DNA from 2 places in the Actinosynnema sp. NPDC050436 genome. Region 1 is predicted to be linked to the other one. Evidence: riboswitches for the same ligand, from Rfam matches in the RefSeq annotation. Region 1 holds a riboswitch; the other holds the start of a gene.
What was found. A riboswitch is a leader RNA that binds a small molecule or an ion and turns the genes downstream of it on or off. The one in region 1 is predicted to bind thiamine pyrophosphate.
Positions count from the first base shown of each region.

Region 2: another riboswitch for thiamine pyrophosphate. It lies ahead of AB0I60_RS26200 (thiamine ABC transporter substrate-binding protein); the one in region 1 lies ahead of thiO (glycine oxidase ThiO).

Region 1 covers NZ_JBFAJV010000016.1:88,100-91,493, reverse strand. The annotation lists gene thiS (sulfur carrier protein ThiS) at 1-133, opposite strand, end outside; gene thiO (glycine oxidase ThiO) at 130-1,143, opposite strand; TPP riboswitch at 1,129-1,240, opposite strand; gene thiE (thiamine phosphate synthase) at 1,284-1,943, shown strand; gene AB0I60_RS30700 (class III extradiol ring-cleavage dioxygenase) at 1,943-2,698, shown strand; gene AB0I60_RS30695 (S1 family peptidase) at 2,792-3,394, opposite strand, start outside.
Region 2 covers NZ_JBFAJV010000011.1:267,254-270,647, reverse strand. The annotation lists gene AB0I60_RS26205 (iron ABC transporter permease) at 1-842, opposite strand, end outside; gene AB0I60_RS26200 (thiamine ABC transporter substrate-binding protein) at 926-1,960, opposite strand; TPP riboswitch at 1,948-2,064, opposite strand; gene AB0I60_RS26195 (4a-hydroxytetrahydrobiopterin dehydratase) at 2,095-2,388, shown strand; gene AB0I60_RS26190 (mannosyltransferase) at 2,344-3,394, opposite strand, start outside.

The DNA of each region.
Region 1 (3,394 bases):
CCGCGCGGGGCACGACCTCGCCGTCCAGCGCCACGGCCACGCCGGAGGGCGGTGCGCCCAGCAGGTCGAGGACCGTGGCCACGGTGGAGCCGTCGGCCAGTTCCCGTTGTTCGCCGTTCACCCGTGCCTTCAACTGTTTCCTCCTTCGCGGAGCAGGTCGAGCACCCGCCGCGCGGTGACGGGTGCGAGCAGCAGGCCGTTGCGGTGGTGGCCGGTGGCGGCCAGCACGCCGGGTTCGAGCCAGTCGACGACGGGCAGGTTGTCGGGGCTGCCGGCGCGGAACCCGGCCGCGGTCTCGGTGAGCGCGTACTCGGCGACGGCGGGCCACACGACTTCCGCGTCGTGCAGGAGGTCGCGGACGCTGCCGACGGTGACGTCGGGGTCGAAGCCGTTCTCGTGCTGGGTGGCGCCGAGGACGAGGCCGCCGGTCCGGGGCACCAGGTAGACGGGTCGGCCGGAGACCTGGGCGCGCAGGGTGTGGCGGGGTGGGGGCAGCGCGCCGGGTCGTGCGGTGAGGCGGAGGATCTCGCCCTTGACGGGGCGGATGACGTCGCGCAGGGCGGGGTGCAGGTCGCGGCTCCACGCGCCGGCGGCGATCACGGTGATCGGGTGGTCCTGTGTGGACGAGTCGGTGAGGTGGACGCCGTGCTCGCGGCAGGCCGAGCGGAGGGCGGCGAGCAGGACGCGGTTGTCCACGGACAGGTCGCCCGGCATGGAGAGTCCACTTCGGACGGATGGGCCGAAGCCCGCCTCCAGGGCGCGCAGCTCGCGCCGGGTGAGCTTGGTCGCCGAGCGGCCTTGGCTGTGCAGGAAGCCGCGCAACTGGTCGAGGACCTCGACGTCGGCGGCGTCGGTGGCGACCGCGAGCGTGCCGACGGGGCTGAGCGGCACGCCCAGTTGGGCGGCGAACTCCGGCCACAGCGCCAGCGACTCCGCGCCCAGCGCGAGCACGGCCTCGTCGCCGGGCCACGCCTCGGTGATCGGCGCGAGCATCCCGCCCGCGACCCACGAGCCGCCGTGCGGCGACCCCTGGTCGACCACCTCGACCGGGTGCCCGGCGCGGGCGGCGCACCACGCGACGGACAGGCCGATGACACCGCCGCCGAGGACGGTGATCCCGCTCGCACTCACCAAGGCACTCACGCTCCCTGCGCCGGCATGACCCGGATCAGGTTCGACGGTCGGAGCGGACCACGCTCCCTCTCAGCCCGGTGTTCTCCAGGCTCCCGTGCGGACCACGTCCACCGTAGCGCACGTTTCCGGCCGGCGGTTACGGTGCGGCCGTGCCAGAACTCGACGGAACCCGGATCAGGCGGCGGCTCGCCGACGCGCGGCTCTACCTGTGCACGCCGGCGCGCCCCGACCTCGCGGAGTTCGCGGACGCGGCGCTCGCGGGCGGGGTGGACGTGGTGCAGTTGCGGGACAAGGGCCTGGAGGCCAGGCAGGAGATCGCGGCGCTGGAGGTGCTGGCCGAGGCGTGCGCCCGGCACGGCGCGCTGCTGGCGGTGAACGACCGGGCGGACGTGGCGCTGGCGGTGGGCGCGGACGTGCTGCACCTGGGCCAGGACGACCTGCCGGTGCCGGTGGCCCGGCGGGTGGTCGGCGACGACGTGGTGATCGGGCGGTCGACGCACGACGTCGGGCAGGCGCGGGCGGCGGCGGCGGAGCCGGGGGTGGACTACTTCTGCACCGGGCCGTGCTGGCCGACGCCGACGAAGCCGGGTCGGCCCGCGCCGGGGCTGGACCTGGTGCGGGCGACGGCGGGCACGACGGACCGGCCGTGGTTCGCCATCGGCGGGATCGACCGGGAGCGGTTGCCGGAGGTGCTGGCGGCGGGCGCGGACCGGGTCGTGGTGGTGCGGGCGATCACCGAGGCGGAGGACCCGGCTGCCGCCGCATCCTGGTTGAAAATTCAACTAAAGGGCGTACAGTCGTCGGCGTGATGCCTGTGCTGTACCTGGGCCACGGGGCTCCCCCGCTGGCCGACGACGACCGGTGGACCGGCGAGCTGCGGGCGTGGGCCGACGCGCTCCCGCACCCCGAGTCGGTCCTCATCGTGTCCGCGCACTGGGAGGAGCAGCCGCTCACCCTGGGCGCGACCACGACCGTGCCGCTCACCTACGACTTCTGGGGTTTCCCGCAGCGGTACTACGAAGTCACCTACGAGGCACCGGGTGCACCCGACCTCGCCGCGAGCGTGGCGAAGCTAGTCGGCGAGCCGGTGGCGCAGGACGCCGCGCGCGGCCTGGACCACGGCGCGTACGTGCCGCTCAAGGAGATGTACCCGGAGGCGGACGTCCCGGTCCTCCAGATGTCCATGCCCACCCTGGACCCGCGCCGCCTGTTCGACGTCGGGCGCGCGCTGGCACCGCTGCGCGACCAGGGCGTGCTGATCATCGGCAGCGGGTTCATGACGCACAACCTGAGCTGCGTGGACATGCGGACCGGCCCGGACTACCAGCCGCCCGCGTGGTCGGCGGAGTTCGACGACTGGGCCGGGCGCGCGCTGGCCGCCAAGGACGTGGACGGCCTGCTGGACTTCCGGCACAAGGCGCCGGCGGCCGGGATCGCGCACCCGCGCACCGAGCACTTCGCGCCGCTGTTCGTGTCGCTGGGGGCGAGCGCCGACCAGGACGCGACCACCACCGTGGACGGCTTCTGGTACGGGCTGTCCAAGCGGTCCGTCCAGTTCGACTGAGGCAGGACGTGGAACACCCCCCGGGCGGAGGGGTGCCCGGGGGGTGTTCGACCCGTGGTGCGCGGTCCGCAGGGATGTCGACCGCGCGCCACGTCAGCCCGTGGTCAGGCGCAGGCCGTAGACGCTGAGGATCTCGCCGAGGGGCTGGAAGTAGGTCGTGCCGCCGGACGAGCAGTTGCCCGACCCACCGGAGGTCACGCCCTGGGCCTGGCCGAAGCCGCTGCCCGCCACCCACGAGCCGCCCGAGTCGCCGGGCTCCGCGCACGCGTTCGTGCGGGTGAGGCCGGACACCGAGCCCTGCGGGTAGTTGACCGTGGAGTTCTTCGCCTGGACGGTGCCGCACCGCCAGCCGGTGGTGGAGCCGGAGCGGCAGATCTGCGCGCCGACGGCGGCCTCGCTGCTGCCCTTCACGATCACGTTGGAGCCGCTGCGGTTGACCCACGGGCGGGAGGTCCAGTTGGAGTTCGTCGCCACCCACGCGTAGTCGTTGCCGGGGAACGACGAGCCCCGGAACGTGCCCTGGGAGACCCGGTTGAACCCCGTGGTGGTGGCCCCGGTGCGACCGCAGTGCCCGGCCGTCACGAAGCCGCCCGTGACCGCGAAGCCGACCGAGCAGCGACCGCCGCCGCCGATGTAGTAGGCGTCGCCGCCCCGGGTGTCGTAGAGCGGGGTGGGCGCGGTGTCCACCTCGACCAC
Region 2 (3,394 bases), on a different contig from region 1:
TCGCCGGCGGACAGCGAGCGGACCACCAGGCCCACCACCGGGAGCAGCAGGGCGCCCACGACGAGCCACGCCGCCGCGACCACGCCCCACTCGCCGCCGGCCGGTCGCCGGGTGCTCTCCACCCGCAGCGCCTGCGCCCGCTCGCGCCGTCGGCGGGCCGCGCCGCCCAGCAGCAGCACCGCCAGCACCGCCGCGATCTGCACCAGCGACAGCGCCGCCGCGCCGGACAGGTCGAACAGCTCGACCGTGCGCAGGTAGATCTCGGTCTCCAGGGTGCGGTACCGCGCGCCGCCGAGCACCAGCACCACGCCGAAGCTGGTGGCGCAGAACAGGAACACCACCGCCGCCGCCGACCCGATCGCGGGGGCCAGAGCGGGCAGCACCACCGAGGTGAACGCGCGCAGCCGGGACGCGCCCAGCGCCCGCGCCGCGTCCTCGGCCCGGCGGTCGACCCGGGCCCACAGCCCGCCGACGGTGCGCGCGACCACGGCGACGTTGAAGAACGCGTTCGCCAGCACGATCGGCAGCACCCCGCCGTCCGGCCACAGCGCCCGGAACGCCAGCCCGACGACCACGGTCGGCAGCACGAACGGCACCATCACCGCCGCCCGCACCACACCGGAGCCGCGCACCCGGCACCTGGCCAGCAGGAACGCCACGGGCAGCCCGGTGAGCAGGGCCAGCGCCGTGGCCGCCGCCGCCTGGCCCAGCGTGAACCCGATCAGCCCCGACGTGCGCGGGTCGACCAGCGCGGGCCACACCCCGCCGTCGCCGAGGCCCAGGCCGATGATCGCGGCCACCGGCCAGGCGAAGAACACGCCGAGGAACGCCAGCGGCAGCAGGCCCGCGAGCGCCCAGCCCAGCCGCGCGCCGGGTGCCGGGCGGCCGGTCCGCCGGCCGACCGGCGGGGTCGGGCGGGCAGCGGTCAGCCCTGGACCAGGGTGCGCCACTGCTGGACCCACTGCTCGCGGTTGGCGTCCACCTGGTTCGCGGGCAGGGTGCGCGCCTCCTGCGGCAGCGGGGCTGCCTTGGTCCACGCCTCGGGCAGCGCCACGCCCTCGCGCGACGGGTAGACGTACATCTTGCCGGGCACGTCCGCCTGGAACTTCTCCGACAGCAGGAAGTCCACGACCTTGCGCGCGTCGTCGGCGTTCTTCGCGCCGTTCAGCACGCCCGCGTACTCGACCTGCCGGTAGCACGTGTCGAGCAGCGCCTTGGTGCGCGGCGTGCCGTCGTCGCCGACCTCGGCCGACGGCGAGGACGCGTAGGACACGACGGCCGGGCGCGGGCCCTTGCCGCTGGAGCCGGAGAAGTCCTGGGTGTACGCCTCCTCCCAGCCGCTGACCACCTTGACGCCGTTGGCCTTGAGCTTCGACCAGTACTCCGGCCAGCCGGACTCGCCGAACTCGGCGACCGTGCCGAGCAGGAACGCCAGGCCCGGCGAGGAGGTGGCGGGGTCCTCGACGACCAGCTTGTCCTGGTACTTCGGGTCGGCCAGGTCGGCGTAGGTCTTCGGTTCGCCCAGGTCCTTGAACGCGGCCACGTCGATGTTGACGCACACGTCGCCGACGTCCACCGCGTGCAGCCGGTTCGGCGGGTCGAGCTGGTAGCGCTGCGCGCCCTTGCCCGCCTCGGGCGAGGCGTGCTCGGCGAACACGCCTTCCTTCAGCGCCCGCGACGCGAACGTCGAGTCGACGCCGAACGCCACGTCGCCGATCGGGTTGCCCTTGGTCAGCACGAGCTTGTTGGTCAGCTCGCCGGCGTCACCGGAGGCCAGCGGCTTGACCGTGATCCCGGTCTCGGCCTTGAAGGCGTCCAGGACCTCCGGCGAGACGCCGAACGAGTCGTGGGTGACCAGCGTCACGACCCGCTCGCCGGGCGGCGGCGGGTCCCCGGCGGTGACGGAGCACGCGGTCAGCACGACCCCGGCGGTGGCGGCGGTCAGCACACGTCGAAGCATCATCTCTCCCTACACCGGCATGACCCGGATCAGGTGCGGACGGTCGAGGGCTTGCGAGCCCTCCTCTCAGCCCGGCGCAACACCGGACTCCCGTGGTGCTCGCACCCTACGCGACGCGGTGGGACGATCGGGGCATGGCCGAGCTGCTGACCGACGACCAGGTGACCGCCGCCCTGTCCTCGCTGCCCGACTGGACGGCCCGGGACGCCGCGCTCGTGCGCACGGCGGAGCTGGAGAGCTTCGCGCGGGCGATCCAGGTGGTGAACCGGGTGGCGGAGATCGCCGAGAACGACGACCACCACCCGGACATCGACATCCGCTACCGCACGCTGACCTTCCGGTGCAGCACGCACTCCACCGGCGGGATCACCGCGCTGGACGTGTCACTGGCGGGCGAGATCGACGGCGTCCTCGACGCGCTCGGGTGAGGTCCGCCGCAGCGACACGGCGATCGCGACCAGCGTGAGCAGGCCGACCGCCGGGTAGACCCAGCCGAGCAGGGACAGGTACCACGGGCGCGGGATGATCCAGATCGACTCCTGGAGGATCAGCAGGATCGAGATCAGGTAGCTGCCGATGGCGAGCAGCCACGCCCACGCGGTGGCGGTGACCAGGCGACCCCGGGCCTTGCCGTAGACGAGCCAGAGCAGGGCCGGGATCGCCCACACCCAGTGGTGGCTCCACGAGATCGGCGACACGAGCAGGCCGAGGAACTGCACCGCGACGATCATCGCCAGCGTGTCGTCGGCCTTGACCGCGCGGTGCAGCGCCCACGCCGCGAGCGCCACCGCCACCGCCGCGCCGACCAGGAAGACCGGACCGGTCTGCACGTCGTAGCCGACGGTGCGGGACAGCGCGCCGCGCAGCGACTGGTTGATCGCCGAGCCGACCGGGCCGACCCGGGTGGCGTCGCCGAGCAGCTCGAACCAGAACTGGTTCGACTGGCGGGCGGAGAGCAGGTAGCCGATCCCGACCGTGCCGCCGAACGCGGCGACGGACCACGCGGCGGCCTTGAAGTTGCGGGTGACCAGGAAGTAGAGCCCGGTGATCGCGGGGGTGAGCTTGATCCCGGCCGCGAGGCCGACGCCGGCACCGCCCACCCACGGCTTCGCGCTGACGACCGTGCCGACCAGCAGCGCGGCCAGGACCAGGTTGACCTGGCCGTAGTTGAGCGTGGTGCGCACCGGCTCGACCCAGACGAACAGCGCCGTCCACAGCATCGCGCGACGCGGGTCGGTGCTGCCGACCAGGTGCAGCGACTTGCGGACCAGGAACCACAGGCAGAACAGGCACAGGAGCTGCCAGAACCAGCGCGAGACCTCCCACGAGACCCACGACAGCGGCAGGAACGCGAACGCCGCGAACGGCGGGTAGGTGAACGGCAGCGCGAACTTGTCGGAGAACTCGCTGAGCCGCCACTGGTACAGCTCGCCG